One region of the Faecalibacterium sp. 7 genome, then DNA from elsewhere that is predicted to be linked to it. Evidence: a T-box and tRNA genes for the amino acid it is inferred to sense, from the RefSeq annotation. Region 1 holds a T-box; the other holds one or more tRNA genes.
What was found. A T-box is a leader RNA that pairs with one kind of tRNA and senses whether it is charged. The one in region 1 lies ahead of ACKXF7_RS00035 (valine--tRNA ligase), so its partner is inferred to be a tRNA-Val.

Region 1 (10,353 bases):
CAGGCAGAAAAGATGCGCCTGCACTTTGTGTAGCGGCTGGCGCGGCGGCCATCACCGGTCTTGCAGGCAAAGCCCATCCATGTGACATAATCGCCTGCGTCGTCGGCCAGCTCCCGGTCAAAGTGACGGATCATCAGGCTCTGCACTGCAAAAATTTTCGGGTCGGTCTCGGCGGTGCGGATGAGCTCGGCCAGCCACTGGGGCTCGGCAAAGGCATCGTTGTTGAACAGCACCACATACTCGCTGTCGGCCAGAGCAATGCCCTGATTCACCGCGTGGGAAAAGCCGGTGTTGGTGTCGTTTTCGATGAGGGTGAAATTTTCGCGGCTGCAATAGCTGCGGGCCTGCTCCAGACTTTCGTCGGTGGAGCCGTTGTCCACTACGATGAGCCGGAAGCTCTGCTCAGTCTGGGCATAGACCGACTCGATGGAATCCTTGAGCCAGCCCTTGCCGTTGATGTTCGGGATCACGATGGTCGCTTTATACATAAAGACACTCCTAAGTCTGTGCACAATTACAATGCCAGTATAGCATATCCCGGCGCAAAAAGAAACCGCATCCTGACAGGATGCGGTCTCCGGAACGCGAAATCACGCGGCAAGGGCTTTTTCGATGTTGGAAAGAATTGTGTCGTGATCCTCGGCACACACCAGGATCACCTCGCCGGTGGGGGCTACGGTGACGGTGGCTGCCTTGGCGATCTGATACTGGTCCTCAAGGTAGTGCTCCATGGACTGCTGTTCGCTCTGAACATAGGCTTCCAGTGCGGCCTTCACGGCGTCGGTCTTGCCCTCGGCGGGCTTCACGATGGCTATGGCGTAGCTGCGCACCATCATGGAGGAAACCGAGGCGGCAAAGCTCTCGTAGCTACCGTCCTCAAGGCCCAGCAGGGGGAAAACGATGTCCTTCAGCTCGTCGTTCAGCTGGTCGGCCTCGTACTCGGCGCTGTAGCCGTCGATGGCGGTGAATTTGCCGTCTTCCCCCTTGGTAAAGATCATATCGTACTCGTTGTCCTCGTCGGTGCGGGCGTCGTGGATGATCTGGGAGTAGTCTTTGGGGGCGGCAGAGTCGGCCTTGCTGCCGGCAGAGCAGCCCACAAGGGCAAACAGGCACAGACCGGCAAGCAGTGCGGCGATGATACGTTTCATAAATGCATTCCTTTCCTGTGTAAAAACAGCTTCTGAAAACAGGTGCGGCGGCTTGGCATTAGTGTGTGCCGTTTTGCGCCTGCTATCCGTAATACGAACCACATCCCGGCAGGATTGCACCGCAAACGTAACCTTTTTATGAACGGCTCACAGCATCAGGGCGTCCAGCTCGCCATGGTTCACGGGCGTGGAGAGAATGATCTGGGTGCTGGTGGTGCCCAGCTTCTGGAACTGCAGGATCAGATGCTCCAGCTGGGGCATGCTTCCGCAGCTCACCTTGACAAGGAAGGTGTAGGCACCGGTGACGTGGTAGCACTGCAGTACCTCCTTGCTGTTCTGCAGCAGCTCCAGAAAGGCGTCCTGCTTGGACGGTGCCACCGAAAGGCTGATGAGGGCGTCCACGTACACGCGGTCGGCGGGGCGGTTCAGGGTGACGGTGTAGCCGCTGATGATGCCGTCCGTCTCCAGCTTGTGGATGCGGCTGGACACCGCAGGGCTGGTCAGCGATATCTGCTCGGCGATCTCCTTGACCGGCATACGGGCATTCTTGGCAAGCAGGGAGAGAATCTTGCGATCCAGATCGTCCATGGGAATACTCCTTTTTGAAAATATGTTGGATTGTATAAAATTTTTTGAAAGTAAAGTTTTATTGTTGGTGCAAACATACAAATGCTGAAAAGGTTTGCTTTTGCTTGGGTTTGTGTTAATTATATAAAGTTTTGATGGAAAAGTAAAGACTTAATTTAAAGCAAAACCGGAAAAATCTGTTTGACAAGAAAACAAAAAGGGGTATAATACATCATGCAAGGCGGCGCGATGCACAATGTGCCTGCCGATTGGATTTGAGATTCACTACTTTATATACTTTCCCACCCCTCTATACACAAAAACCCGCTGCCAGGCGGGTTTTTGTGTTTGCTGGGGATTTTTCTTTTTGAAAAAAGCAGTGGCAGACAATGTACTCGACCCATAGAGCAGCTGCTTTCGGCTGCGACCCCATCCGTGAAAATGCAAGCCCGGAAAGTCTGCAGACTTTCCGGGCTTGCTCTATCTCAAAATATGATTCCGCTGACGATAGCCGGAGCACAGAGGAGGCGATTTAAATCGTGTACGCCTATCAGACCAGATACCCTTCAAAGCAGTGCAGGTCCTCGGTCTTGACGATGCCCTCCAGATACAGCCCGTCCTCCCGGTATTCTTCCACCTGCACGCTGCCCCGCTCCCGCATGGGGGCGGCAAGGCCCAGCTTATCGTAGGGCAGCAGCACCCGCAGGGTGTGCACCCGGTCGCTGAGCACCTCGTCCAGCTTTGCCAGCAGGGTGTCCAGACCATAGCCGGTCTTGGCGCTGGTGAGCAGGATGTCCGGGTCAAAGCTCATGGCACCCGGCTTGTCGCATTTGTTGTAGACGGTCAGGCGGGGGATGTCCGCACAGTCCAGCCCGTCCAGAACCTCGTCGGTGACGGCCAGCTGCTCTTCCCGCTGCTCATCGCCTGCGTCTGCCACCCGGATGATGACGTCCGACCATGCGGCTTCTTCCAGCGTGGACTTGAAGGCCTCCACCAGATTGTGGGGCAGGCGGGACACAAAGCCCACCGTATCCACCAGCAGCACGGCCATGCCGCTGGGCAGCACCAGCTTGCGGCTGGTGGGGTCCAGTGTGGCGAACAGCATGTCCGCTTCGGCTACGCTGGGGCCGCACAGAGCATTCATCAGGCTGGATTTGCCCACGTTGGTATAGCCTACAAGGCTGACCACCGGCATACCGGTCTTGGCACGGGCCTTGCGGCTCTCGCCCCGGCGCTTTTCCATTTCGGCCAGCTTTTCAGCCAGCGCATCGATGCGGGCGTGCACATGGCGGCGGTCCAGTTCCAGCTTGGTCTCACCGGCACCACGGCGGGCACCGCCGCCGCCACCACCACCGCCGCCCTGACGGCTCAGCGCCTCGCCCATGCCCTGCAGACGGGGCAGACGGTAGCGCAGAAGGGCCAGCTCGGTCTGCAGCTTGCCCTCGTTAGTGACGGCGCGGCTGCGGAAAATTTCCAGAATGAGCATGGTGCGGTCGATCACTTCCAGCCCGCCCAGCGCATTGGAGATGTTGCGGATCTGGCTGCCGGTCAGTTCGCCGTCAAATACGGCGCATTCCGCGCCCAGACTTTCGGCGGCAAGGCTGGCTTCCTCCAGTTTGCCGCTGCCCAGCACGATGCCGGTCTCCGGGGTCTGGCGCTTCTGGGTCACCTGCGCCACGGCTTCCATGTGGTTAGCCTCACACAGGGCAGAAAGCTCTGCCAGACTGCGCTCACAATCCCACAGGCCCTGATCCAGCGCCAGCAGAATGACCTTCGTCGGGGGTGTTTCCACTAAGATATCGTAAAGTTCGCTCACGGTAAGTCCTTTCTTTTAGGTGATATGGTTCGCCCTCCCACTCTGGGAGAGGTGACAGCGCATCAGCGATGACGGAGGTGGCAAGGTCGTTAGTCAATTTTGTTATATCGTTCCCTTGTTAACAGATAGCACCGGCATTCCACCGGTGTGCCGTCAAACTTGTGATCAACGGTGTCGTGGTGGTACACAAAACCGGCTTTTTCCATCACCCGGCCGCTGGCGGGGTTTGCCTTGGCATGGCAGCAGGTCAGCCAGTCCCCGTCAGTATGGCTGAACCAGTACGCGGTCACAGCCTTCAGCGCTTCGGTGGCAAAACCTCTGTTCCACCAGCTCCGTCCGATGCAGTAGCCTGCTTCCCAGATGCCGCCCGAGAGGTCCAGCTCCGGCCAGAATGCTTTTTGACCGGCATCTCCCAACGCGGCGTTGAAGATGCCGATGCTGCCGAACACCTGTCCGGAGGCCTTTTCCACAATGGCCCACTGGTAGTAGTCCGGGTTCGGGTAGAGCGTGGCCCATGCCGCCAGCAGGCCCAGCGTTTCCAGAGCGTTTTTGTGGGGCTCCCACCGCAGAAAACGGGTCACCTGCGGGTCGGACGCCCAGTTTGCGTACATCATGCCGGCATCCTCCGGCAGCAGGCGGCGCAGAAAAAGCCGGTCAGTCTCAAGCTCCTGCGTTCCGGCGTGGCGCATGGCACACACCTCCCTATTTTATAAAGTATGCATAGGATAGCACAAATTTGGCGTTCCTGCAAGCGCCGCCGCGAAAAAACGCTTGACCAGACTGCTTTTGTGCATTAAACTAAAAGCCAAGTGTTTTTGTGGGAAAAGGAGAACGCTCCATGAGTGATGTGCGTGAGATCTTGAAAAAGCGTCCGCTGCTGTTCGATGGCGGCATGGGCACCTATTATAAAGCAAAGCCCGGGCAGGAGTGTGAGCAGGCGAACCTGCTGGACCCGGAAGGAGTTCTGGCCGTGCATGGTGCGTATCTGGAAGCAGGCGCCGATGCCATCAAGACCAACACCTTTGGTCTGCCGCGGATGGCGGCGGCGGGAAATCCGTTGTGGGAGGCCCTGACAGACGAGGGATGGAGGCTGGCCGCACAGGCCGCTGCAAAGACCGGCGCTGCCGTGTTTGCCGATCTTGGTCCGGCCCCGGATACGGAATCGCTCCCGGCGGCACAGATCTATACGGCCCTTGCCGAGCGGTTTGCCGCATTGGGTGCAAAGAACTTTTTGTTTGAGACGCTGAGCAGCGACGCCGGTGTGGCCGAAGCCGCGAAGCAGATCAAAGAAGCAGTGCCGGACGCCTTTGTGCTGGTGTCTTTTGCGGTGCTGCCGGACGGTTACACCCGTGAGGGACGGCACTGCACCCAGCTGGTGCGCAGCATGACCGCCTGCGGTGCAGTGGATGCCGTGGGCCTGAACTGTGTTTCTGCTCCCGGTGCCATGCGCACACTGGTGCAGCAGCTGGGCAGAACAGAGCTGCCCCTGTCTGTCATGCCCAATGCGGGCTACCCGGTGGTCACCCGCACCCGGGTACAGTATCAGGGCAGGCCGGAATATTTTGCCCGGGAGCTGGTCGGCCTTGCTGCCGAGGGTGTGCGCATTCTGGGCGGCTGCTGCGGCACTACGCCCGCCCACATTGCGGCCCTGCGCACGGCGCTGGATGCGCTGCCGGAGCAGCTGCCGGAGGCAGCGGCAGCGCCGGTACCCGCTGCCGTAAAGCCGAAAGTGGAAACGGACGATGCCTTTCTGCGCAAGCTGAACGCGGGCAAAAAGGTGATTGCCATTGAGCTGGACTCCCCCAAGGACGCCGACCTGACGGACTATCTGGAGGGGGCCCGCCGCCTGCAGGCTGCCGGAGCCGATCTTTTGACCATTGCAGACTGCCCCATTGCCCGGGCACGGATGGATTCCTCGCTGGTGGCCTGCCGGGTGCACCGGGAGCTGGGGCTGAACGTGCTGCCCCACATGACCTGCCGCGACCGCAACCTGAACGCCACCAAGGCCCTGCTGCTGGGCCTGTATGCCGAGGGCGTGCGGGAGGTGCTGGCCATCACCGGCGACCCCATCCCCACCGCAGAGCGGGACGAGGTGAAGAACGTGTACCAGTTCAACTCCCGCAAGCTGGCGCAGTACATCGTCTCGCTGGCAGGCGAGGGTCGGGAAATGCCCTCGCCCCTCACCGTGTTCGGTGCGCTGAACCTGAACGCCCGCAACTTTGATGTGGAGCTGCGCCGTGCACAGGAAAAGCTGGAGAATGGCATGAGCGGCTTCCTCACCCAGCCGGTGCTCTCGGCACAGGCGGTGGAAAACCTGAAAAAGACCCGGGAAGCGCTGGGCAGCAGGGCAAAGATCCTGGCGGGTATCATGCCGGTGGTGAGCCAGCGCAACGCCATCTTTATGGAGAACGAGGTCAACGGCATCCATGTGGACGCTGAGATCATCGAGCGCTTTGCCGGGCTGGACCGTGCGCAGGGCGAAGAGCTGGGACTGGAAGTCTCGGTAAAGGCTGCACAGGCCGCAGCGCCCTATGCAGATGGCTTCTACCTGATGACCCCCTTCAACCGCATCGCCCTGATGGAACGGCTCATTGCCCGGCTGAAAGAGGAAGGAATTGCAGATTAAAATGGCCGACGCGTTCGCTCTGGGACGGGTTGTGGCTCCCAGCGTATGCTACGGCCCTTGAGCGGGCCTTGCATTCTGCTGGCCACGGCCCCAACAACTCCTCTCTGTTTCTGCCACAGGCAGCGGTCGTCGTCGTTGCATCTTCAGCGGAAAAATATTTTTTATATTTGCGTTTGTCGTGGCCTGCGGGCCACTCCAAACGCGTTTTCACGAATAAGGCCCAAACCGCAAGAGGCAGCAGGATAAATTCTTTTGAAGAAAAAGTAATTGACAAATCGCACAAAAAACGCTATATTCTTTTTATAAATGCGTTGAAGAAGAGTGCGCACTGCATTTGCCGTTCAGAGAGCCGGAGAATGCTGCGAATCCGGTACGGTCGGGCGGTGTGCTGTCACTTTGGAGCAGGAGCGGTGAGCTGAAGAGCAAGCCGCTCTCGGAGCTGTCCCACGTTACCGGGGCATCAAGGGGCGCAGGATGTTCTGCGCAATTTGGGTGGTACCGCGGTTATTACAGCCGTCCCATGGAACGTTCCGTGGGACGGCTTTTTTTCGTCCCACTTCATCATTTTTTACTGGGAGGACCCTATGAAAGAACTTGCAAAACAGTACGATCCCAGCCAGGTGGAAGACCGCATCTACCAGTTCTGGCTGGACGGCGGCTACTTCCACACGAAGGCAGACCCCGACAAGAAACCCTACACCATCGTCATGCCGCCCCCGAACGTCACCGGTCAGCTGCACATGGGCCATGCGGTGGATAACACCATGCAGGACATCCTCATCCGCACCAAGCGGATGCAGGGCTATGCCGCCCTGTGGGTGCCCGGTACCGACCACGCCTCGATTGCCACCGAGGCCAAGGTGGTGGAGGCCATGCGTGCCGAGGGCCTGACCAAGGAGATGGTGGGCCGCGATGGTTTTCTGGACCGTGCATGGGCATGGAAGACCAAGTTCGGCAACCGCATCGTCAGCCAGCTGAAGAAGCTGGGCAGCAGCTGCGACTGGGAGCGCGAGCGCTTTACCATGGACGAGGGCTGCTCTGAAGCCGTCAAGGAAGTGTTCGTGCGCCTGTACGACAAGGGCCTGATCTACCGCGGCAACCGCATGGTCAACTGGTGCCCCCACTGCAACACTTCCATTTCTGACGCCGAGGTGGAGTACGAGGAGAAGGACGGCAGCTTCTGGCACCTGCTGTATCCGGTCAAGGAGACCGGCGAGATGCTGGAGCTGGCTACCACCCGTCCCGAGACCATGCTGGGCGATACCGCTGTTGCCATCAACGGTGACGACCCCCGCTATGCCCATCTGCACGGCTGCCATGTGGTGCTGCCCCTGCTGAACAAGGAGATCCCCATTGTCTGCGATGAGCACGCCGACATGACCAAGGGCACCGGTGTGGTCAAGATCGCCCCCGCCCACGACCCCAACGACTTTGAGGTGGGCCTGCGCCACAACCTGCCCATCGTGCGTGTGTTCACCTATGACGGTCACATGACCGGCGCTGCCGACAAGGCTGCTGCCGATGCTCTGTTCGCCGCCGGCAAGAACACCATCAACGAGCCTGAGGTGCTGGACTGCGGCAAGTACGCCGGCATGACCACCCTCGAGGCCCGCAAGGCCATTCTGGCCGATCTGGAAGCAGGCGGCTTCCTGAAGGAGATCGAGCCCCTCAAGCACGAGGTGGGCACCTGCTACCGCTGCCACTCCACCATCGAGCCCATGGTGTCCAAGCAGTGGTTCGTCAAGATGGAGCCGCTGGCAAAGCCCGCCATCGAGAGCGTGGAGAAGGGCGAGATCAAGTTCGTGCCCGAGCGCTTCACCAAGAACTATATGAACTGGATGAAGAACACCCGCGACTGGTGCATCAGCCGTCAGCTGTGGTGGGGCCATCAGATCCCGGCATGGTACTGCGACAACTGCGGCGAGACCGTGGTGGCAAAGTCTGCTCCCTGTGCCTGCCCCAAGTGCGGCAGCGCAAAGCTGACCCAGGACCCCGATACGCTGGATACCTGGTTCTCCTCCGCTCTGTGGCCCTTCAGCACGCTGGGCTGGCCCAATGAGGAGAGCGAAGACCTCAAGTATTTCTACCCCACCAACACCCTCGTCACCGGCTACGACATCATCGGCTTCTGGGTCAGCCGCATGATCTTCTCCGGTCTGGCCTACACCGGCAAGGCACCCTTCAGCACTGTCTGCATCCACGGCATCGTGCGCGACAGTCAGGGCCGCAAGATGTCCAAGAGCCTTGGCAACGGCATCGACCCGCTGGAGGTCATTGCCCAGTACGGCGCAGACGCCCTGCGCTTTATGCTGGTGGACGGCTCCACCCCGGGCAACGACATGCGCTATATCGAAAAGAAGGTGGAGGCTGCCCGCAACTTTGCCAATAAGCTGTGGAACGCTACCCGCTTTGTGCTGATGAACCTGCCCGAGGACTTTGAGCCGGGCCTGCCCAGCGAGGAGATGCTGGACATGAGCGACAAGTGGGTGCTCACCAAGCTGAATCAGGTGGCCGGTGCCATGACCGACAACCTCGACCACTACGAGATGGGTCTGGCCGCTGCCAAGATCAACAGCTTCATCTGGGACGTCTACTGCGACTGGTTCATTGAGATCGCAAAGCCCCGCCTGAATTCCGGCGACGCACAGCAGGCCGACACTGCCCGCCGCGTGCTGGTGTATGTGCTGGATAAGGCCCTCAAGCTGCTGCATCCCTTCATGCCCTTCATCACCGAGGAGCTGTATCAGGCGCTGCCCGGCTCTGCCGAGACCATCATGACCCAGAGCTGGCCCACCTTCGATGAAGCTCACAACTGGGCTGACGAAGAGGAAGCCTTTGAAAAGGTCATGGACTACATCAAGGCCGTGCGTACCATGCGCACCGAGATGAATGTCCACCCCGCCAAAAAGACCAGCATGATCATCGAGACTGCCGATGCAGCACCCTTCCAGAAGGCACAGGTCTATCTGGCAAAGTTCGCCTTTGCCACCGACGTGACCTTTACCGAGAAGTATGAGGGCAGCACCGACGGCATGGTGCAGGTGTCCACCCACGCTGCACGCGGCTTCATCCCCATGATGGAGCTCATCGACCGCGACAAGGAGCTGGCACGTCTGAACAAGGAAAAGGCCAAGGCCGAAAAGGAAATGGCCATGTTCGCAAATCAGCTGGACAACCCCAAGTTTGTGGAGCGCGCTCCGGCGGCACTGGTGGAGGAGATCCGCAATAAATACGCCAAGAGTCAGGACAAGCTCGCCAACATTGAACAGAGCATCAAGGCTCTGGGCTGATTTGAGCGGGGGTCGTCATAGCAGCGCACAGCGCGCTTTTCCGTGGGTCGCTGCAGGGCGGGTACTCTTTACTCTTGCCCTCCTTGGCTGCATCGTGTTCATCTTTTCCAATTCCATGAAGATCGGCGAGGTCTCTCAGGGCTCCAGCGGTCGGGTGCTTGCCCTGCTGCAGGGAGTGCTGCGCCGTCTGGGCCATCCGGCCCTTGCCCAGCGCCTGACGGATCACATCGTGCGCAAGCTGGCGCATTTCTGCGAGTATACGCTGGAAGGCTTCCTGCTCATGCTGTGCATGCAGGTGTACACCCGGAACTACATCTGGCACATCAGCGTGCCGCTGCTGGGCGGCGTGCTCACCGCACTGGCTGATGAGACCATCCAGATCTACTCGCCGGGCCGCAGCAGTCAGGTCACGGATGTGTGGCTGGACTCTGCCGGTGTGCTGGCAGGCATCCTTGCAGCGCTGGTGCTCATGGCGTTGTGCGGGCTGCTGTTTCATCATCGTAATAAGGAGTAACCAATGACCATCGAACAGGCAAATCAGTATTTTGCCGCCCTGCCGGACGGCTTTGCCTCTACCGAACAGCTGCGCACCGCGTTCACCGCGCCGGTGCAGAAGGTGCAGTTTGTGGGCGTGGCGGGCACGGCGGGCAAGACTGTGGTGGCCCGCCTGCTGGCGGCCATCCTGCACGCACAGGGCATCCATGCGGGCCTGTATCATGCGGGTTCCCGCCCGCTGTCGGAGCGTATCTGCATCGATGACGCTCCGGTGGACGAGGGCCTGCTGGCCTTGACGGCAGAAGCCTTTTCCGCCGCCGAGGCTCTGCCCCGGGACGCAGCAGAGCTGGCAGCAGCGGCCAACTGCTTTGGCGCAGCGGGCTGCACGCTGGCCGTGGTGGAGCTGCCGGA
Region 2 (10,353 bases), 820 kb from region 1:
TCGTCCAGAATGTAACCGCAGCTGGCGGGCAGGCAGCTGCGCACATGCTCCCGCGTATGTTTGGAGGACACCAGCCGACAGATATCGATGAGCCGGAGCAGTGTTTCGGTATACCACTGATCCAGCGCCTCCTCGCTGGCACAGCGGGCCTTGAGCTGGGGCAGCTTTTCGTTGGGGTAGTAGATCAATGTTGCCAGCTCGGCGCGGGCATTTTCCGGCACGGTATCGCCCAGCACCTGATCCACCTTTTCACGGATCACACCGGAGGCCGAGTTCAGGATATGCACAAAGGCCTCATTTTCGCCGTGCAGATCACTCATGAAATGCTCGGTGCCCTTGGGCAGCTTGAGCAGCGCCTGCGTGCTGATGATCTCACTGGCCGCTGCCGCCTGCGAGGGGTAGTCCCGGGAAAGCAGGGTCAGATACTTCAGGTTATCACGGATTTCATCGGTTTCGGTGCGCATGATTTCCTCCATCATGGTCATTTCTCTGCCGCAGCCCGTCATTTCGGCCGCATTATGCAAAAATGTTGCTTCTGATATATATTATTCTTTCCATATCTTATAGTATAGCACGTCCGGTTGAAAAGTGGTATACTGAAGCTGACAAACTTTCTGCAAAGGACTTTGGATATTATGCCGAAAACCGATCTTGTTTCCATTCCCTCTTCCTGCACGCTCTGTCCGCGCCGCTGCGGAGCCGACCGTGCTGCCGGACGCACCGGCTTCTGCGGTGCAGGCAGCACCCTGAAAGCCGCCCGTGCGGCCCTGCACTACTGGGAAGAGCCCTGCATCAGCGGTACAAGGGGCAGCGGCACGGTGTTTTTCTCCGGCTGCACCCTCAAATGCTGCTTCTGCCAGAACTATCCCATCAGCGCCGAAGGCCTCGGCCGGGAGATCACCGTTGAACATCTGGCAGAGATCTTTCTGGACCTGCAGTCTCAGGGTGCCCACAACATCAATCTGGTCACGCCGGGGCAGTGGCAGCCCTGGATCATTGCCGCGCTGGACCTTGCGCGCGCAAAGGGTCTGCACCTGCCTATCCTGTGCAATACCGGCGGTTACGAGACGGTGGAGAGCGTAGAAGCCTGGCGCGGGTACATCGACATCTGGCTGGCCGATCTGAAATATGTATCCTCTGCCCTGTCGGCAGAGCTTTCCTCTGCGCCGGACTACTTTGCACAGGCAAAGCCCGCCATTGAAGCCATGATGGCACAGGCCGGACACCCGGCGTTCGATGCAGAGGGCATCCTGCAAAAGGGGGTCATTCTGCGGCATCTCGCCCTGCCCGGCCACATCGATGACAGCTTTGCTGTTCTGGATCAGATGGCCGCGTGGAACGATGCCGACCCGGGGTGCTTCATTCCCAGTGTCATGAGCCAGTATACCCCTTTCTATAAGGCCGCAGAGCACGGCATCGGACGGCGCATCACTACCTACGAGTACCGCCGGGCGGTGAACTACGCCATGGACAAGGGGCTTGCGCAGGGATACATGCAGCAGAAGAGCAGCGCAAAGGAAGAGTATACGCCTTCGTTCGATCTGACCGGCGTGTAAAAACGATTCAGAATCGCCCCCGCTTCACTCTGGCTTTCATCAGTGGAAAATATATTTTTCGCGTTTGGAGTGCTCCATACACATTTTCACGGCATGGGGACGTAACGATAAGCGGCATTTACATGGGCCGGTAGGGCAGGCGATGGGATGGCTCGCTTCGTGTCTGAGGAGAAAGTTCCCGCAGGCTGGCCGTCAGCACACTTTTCGTCAAATCTTCCAAAAATCAGCAATTATTTTTTCTTGCATTTCCGTGGAAGCGCTTGCAATCCCTCTTGTGTCGGATTATAATGGATACAACGATGTGTTAACAGGGCTCTGATGAGCTGTAAATATCAGGAGGAGCGTTATGGAACATTTCAACCCAATCCTTGGCAACGATACCCCCGGCCAGAAATTCATCACCTGCGGCGAGATCATGCTGCGCCTGACCCCGCCGAACTACGAGAAGATCCGTATGGCATCCAGCTTTGAGGCCAGCTACGGTGGCAGCGAGGCCAACATTGCACTGGCACTGGCTAACCTTGGTGTGGACAGCACCTTCTTCAGCGTGGTGCCCAACAACAGCCTTGGCAAGAGCGCCGTGCGCTGGCTGCGTTCCAATGATGTGCACTGCACCCCCATGATCCTTACCGAGCCGAACGAGACACAGTCCAACCGTCTGGGTACCTATTATCTGGAGACCGGCTACGGCATCCGCCCGTCCAAGGTCATCTACGACCGCAAGCACAGTGCCATCACCGAGTACGATTTCTCGCAGGTCGATCTGGACGCTCTGCTGGAGGGCTTTGACTGGCTGCACCTGAGCGGCATCACCCCGGCTCTGGCTCCCAACTGCCGCACCCTGATCCTGGACATGCTCAAGGTCGCCAAGAAAAAGGGCCTGACCGTCAGCTTCGACGGCAATTTCCGTTCCACCCTGTGGAGCTGGGAAGAAGCCCGCGACTTCTGCACCGAATGCCTGCCCTATGTGGATGTTCTGCTGGGCATTGAGCCCTATCACCTGTGGAAGGACGAGAACGACCACAGCAAGGGCGACTGGAAGGACGGCGTACCCCTGCAGCCCAGCTATGAGCAGCAGGACGAGATCTTCCAGCATTTCATCGAGCGTTATCCCAACCTGAAGTGTATCGGCCGCCATGTGCGCTACGCCCACAGCGGCAGCGAGAACAGCCTGAAGGCCTTTATGTGGTACGATGGCCACACCTTTGAGAGCAAGCTGTTCACCTTTAATATTCTGGACCGCGTGGGCGGCGGCGATGCTTTCGCCAGCGGCCTGATCTACGCCATGCTGCACGATTACAAGGCTATGGACATGATCAACTTTGCGGTGGCAAGCAGCGCCATCAAGCACACCATCCACGGCGATGCCAACATTACCGACGATGTGAGCACCATCCGCAACCTGATGAACATGAATTACGATATCAAGCGGTAATCTGTATTTTGCTGTTCCCTGCCCCTTTGCTGCAAAGCAGCTTTCGGTGAAGATACTGCACAAAACCCGGAACCTGTTCCGAGCCAAGCGGCTCAAGAAGGTTCCGGGTTTCTGTTTTTGTGCTATTTGCTTTTTTAGCGCTTCTTTTTCAGGTAATACCCACTGCCGCCAGCGCGTCTGCGCCGAGAAAGCGGCCTACCACCCATATATCCGCAATGTTATACATCTGCTGCAGCAGATTACCCAGCATCAGCGGCAGGGCAAACAGCAAAATGCTGCTGGTGATGAGACCTTTTGTCAGACTACGCTGCATTGTTCCCGACTCTCTTTTTTATAACGCTGTCTCAGCCGGTGCACCGGCTCTGCCGCCGTCCCGCCTTGAAAGAGACTGCTCTCTTCCTGCAAACTTCTGGCGGTACTCTCTGGGCGTGCAGTGCTTGATCTCCCGGAAGGTCTTTGTAAAGTAGCTGGTATCCGAAAAGCCGCATTCGGCACCGATCTCGCCGATCTTCATACTGGTGGAAAGCAGCAGCTCGGCTGCCTTTTCAATGCGGTACTGCTTGACATACTGGATGGGTGTGATCCCCAGCAGCTGCCGGAAGCTGCGCAGGCAGGCGCTCTCGCTCAGGGCCACGCAGTCGGAAATGCGCTCCACGTCCAGCTCCTCTGCGTAGTGCTCCTCCACAAAGCGCAGCATCTGCTTCATACGCCGGGCCGCGATCTGCTCCTGCTGAGAGACCTTTGTTTTTCCACCCTCGCACTGCATTCCCAGCAGATGCACCGCCGCCGAAAGATGGTACCGTGCCTGATTCTCATAGTCAAAGACCTCTTGGGCCACTGCGTCCCAGACTTCCCGCAAATGGCAGAGCACGGCCTTCTGCCCGTCGTCTGCCTCGTCCAGCAGAAAGAAGGCCGGTGCTCCCGGCTGAAGCAGCGGGTGCACAAGCTTTTGCCAGAAGATGGTGTCCATGCCGCCGATCAGGCGCGGATGGAATACCCCGGAATGCAGCAAAGCATCCCCGGTCTCCGCCTGCTCCACCGCATGGAACACTCCGGAATTGACAAACACGCCCTGCCCGGTCTGCAGATTCAGCCGGACTTTGCTCACGTCCACCGCCAGCGGGCCTTTTACGGCAAGGATGTATTCAAACTCTTCATGCCAATGCCATGCTACCGAGTAGCTTTTGATGTTCTCTTCATAGCAGGCAATGGGAAACAGTGCGCTGCCGTGCTGCACCAGCTCCCGGCCCTCGCCATCCGCCACAACATCCGGCAGGCAGTTGAAACCGCCCGCTGCTGCACAGCTGGTCTGAAATGCCACGATCCGCCATCTCCTTTCCGTCAAGGTCACACATCTGCATCCGCGCCGGTTTTGTTGTATCAATCGGGCGTTTTTATCCTAACATCTCGCTCTGATGTGTGATATTATTACATCAGTAAAGCACAAGATGCATTGCAAGTATAACATGCTTCCCGGAGGAACTCAAGGTTTATGGTACAGCTTCTGCTTCCGATCATTTACATCTCGTTCATCAGTCTGGGCCTGCCGGATTCCCTATTGGGGTCGGCGTGGCCTTCCATGTATCCGGCGCTCGGTGTGCCGGTGTCCTATGCGGGGCTGATCTCCATGATCATCTCCTTCGGCACCATCGTTTCCAGCCTGAACAGCGACCGGCTCACCCGTGCGCTGGGCACTGGAAAAGTGACCGCCCTCAGTGTGGGCATGACAGCTGCCGCGCTGTTCGGCTTTTCGGTCTCCACACAGTTCTGGATGCTCTGCCTGTGGGCCGTGCCCTACGGGCTGGGCGCAGGCAGCGTGGACGCGGCCCTGAACAACTATGTTGCCTTACATTATAAAAGCCGCCATATGAGCTGGCTGCACTGCATGTGGGGCATCGGCACCATGATCAGCCCCATGGTCATGGGCCGGGTGCTGGCAGGCGGCGGACCGTGGACATCCGGATACCGGTGCATCGCCCTGTTCCAGATCCTGCTGAGTGCAGTGCTCTTTTTCAGCTTGCCGCTATGGCAGGGCCGTACTGCAGGCACCGACGCCGAAGCTGCCTCGCCGCAGGTGTTGAGCCTTGGGCAGGTATTCCGTCTGCCGGGTGCCAGAGAGGTGATGCTGTGCTTCTTCTGCTACTGTGCATTGGAGACCACAGCAGGTCTGTGGGCCAGCAGCTACCTCACGCTGACGAAAGGCGTCGCCCCCGACACTGCCGCCAGCTTTGCCAGCCTGTTCTACATCGGCATCACCGCCGGGCGCGCCGCCTGCGGCTTTTTGACCCTTAAATTCAACGATACGCAGATGATCCGCATGGGTCAGTGCATTCTGGCCGCAGGCGTGCTGGCCCTGCTGCTGCCCGGGCCGCAGGTGCTTGCCCTGTGCGGTCTTGTTCTGGTGGGGCTGGGCTGTGCGCCCATCTATCCCAGCATCATCCACTCCACGCCGGAGCACTTCGGTGCAGACAGATCGCAGGCGGTCATTGGCATCCAGATGGCAAGCGCCTATGTGGGCAATCTGGCCATGCCGCCGCTGTTCGGGCTGATGGCAAACAATATCACTCCTGCACTGTTCCCATTTTATCTGCTGGCACTGCTGGTGTTCATGGTGTTCATGCACGAACAGCTGGTGCGCAAAACAAGCCGCTGCTAATTCTGCCATTCTCCCATTTTATATACAGCAAAAGGCTCCCTGTCCGGTCTCGGGCGGGGAGCCTGCTGTTTTAAGAGAAGTTATTTACAGGATGCACCGGCTGATGGCATTGGCGACCGCAAACAGTTCCTGCTGGCCGATAAAGCCGAACTTTGCCTCGTGTGCGTCCGCAAAGCAGACCGTCAGCTGCGATGCCTGCACCGGGTCGCCAAAGCCTGCCGTCTGGATCCCAAAGTGCAGCACTTTGCGGTACGGCAGCACAAAGATCTGCTGCCGGGTACCGGTGACGCCCTGCATATCCACCATGATGATGCGGTGGGTGGTAAAGATCACCTGATCGCGCACCGTCTTATAGGCGCCCACGATGCTCTCGCCGTCCAGAAGCAGTGCACGGGCATTTTTGCAGATATCCTTTTCCTGAAGGCGGATGAGGTTTTCCATTGGTTTATCACGGAATTCCATGGTTTTTGTCTCCTTTCCTGGGTAGTTTTCTACTCTTATTGTAGCATTCCCGCCTGCAGTTTACAAGATGCGGTCTCGCCTTTTGCGTCATGCTGTGCTATACTGTATGCAAAAAAAGATTTTGTACGAAATGAGGTTTTGTACCCGTGGAGATCATTATTCATCAGGCTATCCTGCATGTGCTGGACACCACCATGGACGCCCCTGTGCTGAGCGGCGGCGGCATGGAAATGACCGCTGAAAAGACTGCTTACTTCCAGTATCACATCGAGAAGCTACTTGCCAGCGACGATATCCGCCAGTGCCGCCCGCTGCCGGATTCCGCCTTTAAAAATGAACTGGAACACAATCACGATTTTGTGGACCTCTCCTGCCGCATTGCCGGGGTGCTGTTCGACTATATGCATGCCCACACCACTATCCCGGGGGCAGACCTTGCGGTGGTGGATTTTACCCGCGATGGCGAGCCGTGGCTGGGCATCCTGAAGCTGAACTACAAAAACGGCTACACCCACTACACCGAGACCGTAGAAGGTGCCCCGGTGAACTCCATCATACAGCAGCGGGCCTGTCTGCCCAGCCAGAGCGGCAAAGTAGAGGAAGGCGCACTCGTGAACCTCACCGATTACTCCATGAAGCTGCTGGAAAAGAAATTCGACATCGACGGGCACAAGGATTTTTATCTTTCCACCGTGGTGTTCCAATACACCACCGCTCAGCCGGAGAAAAAGAAGCTGCAGGCCATTCAGGAAGCCGCTGTTCAGGCCGTGCAGGAAAACTACGCGGATCAGCCCCACGTAGAGGCTCAGGTCGCGATGCTGATCGCAAATCAGGCCGCTGACAACGACAATCAGGTGTCCATCCAGCAGGTGCGCCAGCAGCTGGAGGAGGAATATCCCCTTGCCGCCGTACCCTTTGACGACTACGTAGAAAAGAGCGATGTGCTGGAAGCGCCTGAGCAACCCGTGACCGTGACCCCTGCGCGCATCCGTCGCATGGAGAGCCGCAGCATCCACACCGCCAACGGCATTGAGGTGAAGATCCCCACCGAGCTGCTGAACTCGGAAAATGAAGTAGAGTTTCTGCACAGCGACGACGGCAGCATTTCGCTGCTCATCAAAAATGTGATCCTGTAAGAAACGATTTAAAATTGTCTCCGCACACAGGGTGTGCTCCGACAATATCAGCGGAATAATTATTTCTATATTTGCAAAGCCGGAAAATCTGCGGATTTTCCGGCTTTGCTTTTTCACAGGAAGGAAATGCAATGGGAAGCAACAGAAAAGCCATCATCTTTGCATTGTTGCATTGATGATGGCTTCGTGTTGGAGCGGCCGACGAGGCTCGAACTCGCTACCTCCACCTTGGCAAGGTGGCGCTCTACCAGATGAGCTACGGCCGCATATGGTGCCTCCGATCGGAATCGAACCAATGACACGGGGATTTTCAGTCCCCTGCTCTACCGACTGAGCTACAGAGGCATAAGCGGTGCAATTATCCCTGCACCCTCCCACTCGTATTTCAAGCGGGGCCCCCGCAAAAATTTGCGAAGCAAAATTTTGTGGGGAAGAGGAGGAATTTCAGAGTTTGTTACGGCGGTCTTACTTGTAAGACTGCCAGACAAACGACTGACATTCCGACGAAGCGACCCGGATCGGGCTCGAACCGACGACCCCCAGCGTGACAGGCTGGTGCTCTAACCAACTGAGCTACCGGGCCACATGGTGGAAGTTAACGGGCTCGAACCGCTGACCCTCTGCTTGTAAGGCAGATGCTCTCCCAGCTGAGCTAAACTTCCACAAATGGAGCGGCCGACGAGGCTCGAACTCGCTACCTCCACCTTGGCAAGGTGGCGCTCTACCAGATGAGCTACGGCCGCACATTCCATGTGTTCGTGCCGGTTGTTTACCGGCGACGCTGATTATTATACCGTACCGCCCGGCAATTGTCAACCACAAATTTGCATTTTTTGCAAAAAATTTCAAAACAGGCCTGTCTGCGCACAAAAAGCCTTCTCTGCACTGGCTGACACCGCCGTTCATTCATGTTTGCCGCAACAGACACGAGGAAAATTTAGTTGCTTTCTCCTGTAGGAACCATTATAATAAGAATGTCATTTTGTCGCCTGCAAAAGCTGCGTCTGTTATGCCGCCGAGGGCATGCAGGCGCGTTTTCGTGCACAGAAATAGGAAATGCCAGCATAAAGGAGCAAACACGATGTATAAGATCACTGAAAAAGTCGCGCTGAACCCCACCGTGACAAAGATGGTCATTGAAGCCCCACTGATCGCCAAAAAGGCAAAGCCGGGCCAGTTTATCATTGTGCGCCCGTTTGAGGACAGCGAGCGCATCCCCCTGACCGTGGCCGGTTACGACCGTGAGAAGGGCACTGTGGACATCATTTTCCAGATCGTGGGCGGTACCACGATGGAGCTGAACAGCCTGAAGGTCGGCGAGAGCGTCCACGATTTCGTGGGCCCGCTGGGCCGTGCCACCGAGGTGGAGGGTCTGAAGAAGGTCTGTGTCGTGGGCGGCGGCGTAGGCTGCGCCATTGCCCTGCCCATTGCCCGTGAGCTGCACGAGCAGGGCTGTGTGGTGCACAGCGTGGTCGGCTTCCGCAATAAGGATCTGCTGATCCTGGAGGACGAGTTCCGGGCCTGCAGCGATGAGCTGCGCATTATGACCGACGATGGCAGCTACGGCACCAAGGGCGTTGTTACCGCCGCTCTGGACGAGCTGGTGGCTGCAGGCAATCAGTACGATCTGGTCATCACCATCGGCCCGCTGATCATGATGAAGTTCGTGGTCAAGACCTGCCAGAAGCATGGCCTGAAGAGCATCGTTTCCATGAATCCCATCATGATCGACGGCACCGGCATGTGCGGCGGCTGCCGCCTGACCGTGGGCGGCGAGACCAAGTTCGCCTGCGTGGACGGCCCCGATTTTGACGGCGATCTGGTGGATTTTGACGAAGCAATGGCCCGCGGCACCATGTACCGCCCGTTTGAGGCACACGCCCGTGAAGCGGCATGCAATCTGCTCAATCAGGAGGTAAAATAAGATGGCTTTCAATATGGACCCGAAGAAGTGCCCCATGCCCACCCAGGACCCCAATGTGCGCAACAAGAACTTCAAGGAAGTTGCTCTGGGCTACACCGAAGAAATGGCCGTGAACGAAGCAAAGCGCTGCGTGCACTGCAAGAACAAGCCCTGCCAGACCGGCTGCCCCGTGGGCATTGATATCCCTGAGTTCATCGGTCATGTGGCCGAGGGCGACTTTGAAGCCGCTTATCAGGTGATCAACCGCTCCTCTTCCCTGCCCGCCGTCTGCGGCCGTGTCTGCCCGCAGGAGAGCCAGTGCGAGGGCAAGTGCACCCGCGGCATCAAGAATGAGCCGGTGGGCATCGGCCGTCTGGAGCGCTTTGTTGCCGACTGGCACCGCGAGAATGTGCACACCGCCCCCATCGTGCCCGAATGGAACGGCCACAAGGTGGCCATCATCGGTGCAGGCCCTGCCGGCCTGACCGCCGCAGGCGATCTGGCAAAGCTGGGCTATAAGGTCACCGTTTACGAGGCCCTGCATGTGGCCGGCGGCGTGCTGATGTACGGCATCCCCGAGTTCCGTCTGCCCAAGGCCATCGTGCAGCAGGAGATCGACGGCCTGAAGAAGATGGGCGTTGATTTCGAGTGCAACATGGTCATTGGCAAGGTGCTGACCATCGACGAGCTGATGGGCGAGTACGGTTATGAGGCCGTGTTCGTAGGCTCCGGTGCCGGCCTGCCCCGCTTCATGGGCATCCCCGGCGAGAGCCTGAAGGGTGTCTACTCTGCCAACGAGTTCCTGACCCGCTCCAACCTGATGAAGGCTTATCTGCCCACCAGCAAGACCCCCATCCGCACCGGCAAGAAGGTCGCCGTTGTGGGCGGCGGCAACGTGGCCATGGACGCTGCCCGCAGCGCCCTGCGTCTGGGTGCCGAGACCGTGTACATTGTCTACCGCCGCGGCATGGCTGAGCTGCCCGCCCGTAAGGAAGAGGTGGAGCACGCCGAGGAAGAGGGCATCATCTTCAAGACCCTGTGCAACCCTGTGGAGATCCACGCCAATGACGAGGGCTTTGTCAAGTCCATCACCTGCATCGAGATGGAGCTGGGCGAGCCCGATGCTTCCGGCCGCCGCCGCCCCATTGAGAAGAAGGGCAGCGAGTTTGAGCTGGACGTGGACACGGTCATCATGAGTCTGGGCA

Region 2: it has a tRNA-Val gene. The T-box ahead of ACKXF7_RS00035 (valine--tRNA ligase) is inferred to sense a tRNA for this amino acid. The anticodon was not compared.

What each region holds. Positions count from the first base shown of each region.
Region 1 is NZ_CP186911.1:4,093-14,445, reverse strand. It holds gene ACKXF7_RS00065 (glycosyltransferase family 2 protein) at 1-488, opposite strand, end outside; gene ACKXF7_RS00060 (DUF4358 domain-containing protein) at 591-1,148, opposite strand; gene ACKXF7_RS00055 (Lrp/AsnC family transcriptional regulator) at 1,296-1,736, opposite strand; gene hflX (GTPase HflX) at 2,266-3,531, opposite strand; gene ACKXF7_RS00045 (GNAT family N-acetyltransferase) at 3,621-4,220, opposite strand; gene ACKXF7_RS00040 (bifunctional homocysteine S-methyltransferase/methylenetetrahydrofolate reductase) at 4,370-6,157, shown strand; T-box leader at 6,460-6,681, shown strand; gene ACKXF7_RS00035 (valine--tRNA ligase) at 6,742-9,447, shown strand; gene ACKXF7_RS00030 (VanZ family protein) at 9,449-9,961, shown strand; gene ACKXF7_RS00025 (folylpolyglutamate synthase) at 9,965-10,353, shown strand, end outside.
Region 2 is NZ_CP186911.1:2,289,295-2,299,647, reverse strand. It holds gene ACKXF7_RS11445 (fructose-1,6-bisphosphatase) at 1-476, opposite strand, end outside; gene ACKXF7_RS11440 (4Fe-4S cluster-binding domain-containing protein) at 636-1,556, shown strand; gene ACKXF7_RS11435 (sugar kinase) at 1,903-2,991, shown strand; partial or broken gene ACKXF7_RS11430 (MATE family efflux transporter) at 3,149-3,304, opposite strand; gene ACKXF7_RS11425 (AraC family transcriptional regulator) at 3,323-4,312, opposite strand; gene ACKXF7_RS11420 (MFS transporter) at 4,484-5,647, shown strand; gene ACKXF7_RS11415 (PH domain-containing protein) at 5,732-6,109, opposite strand; gene ACKXF7_RS11410 (nucleoid-associated protein) at 6,256-7,245, shown strand; tRNA gene ACKXF7_RS11405 (tRNA-Gly) at 7,436-7,511, opposite strand; tRNA gene ACKXF7_RS11400 (tRNA-Phe) at 7,515-7,590, opposite strand; tRNA gene ACKXF7_RS11395 (tRNA-Asp) at 7,755-7,828, opposite strand; tRNA gene ACKXF7_RS11390 (tRNA-Val) at 7,832-7,907, opposite strand; tRNA gene ACKXF7_RS11385 (tRNA-Gly) at 7,913-7,988, opposite strand; gene ACKXF7_RS11380 (sulfide/dihydroorotate dehydrogenase-like FAD/NAD-binding protein) at 8,327-9,169, shown strand; partial or broken gene gltA (NADPH-dependent glutamate synthase) at 9,171-10,353, shown strand, end outside.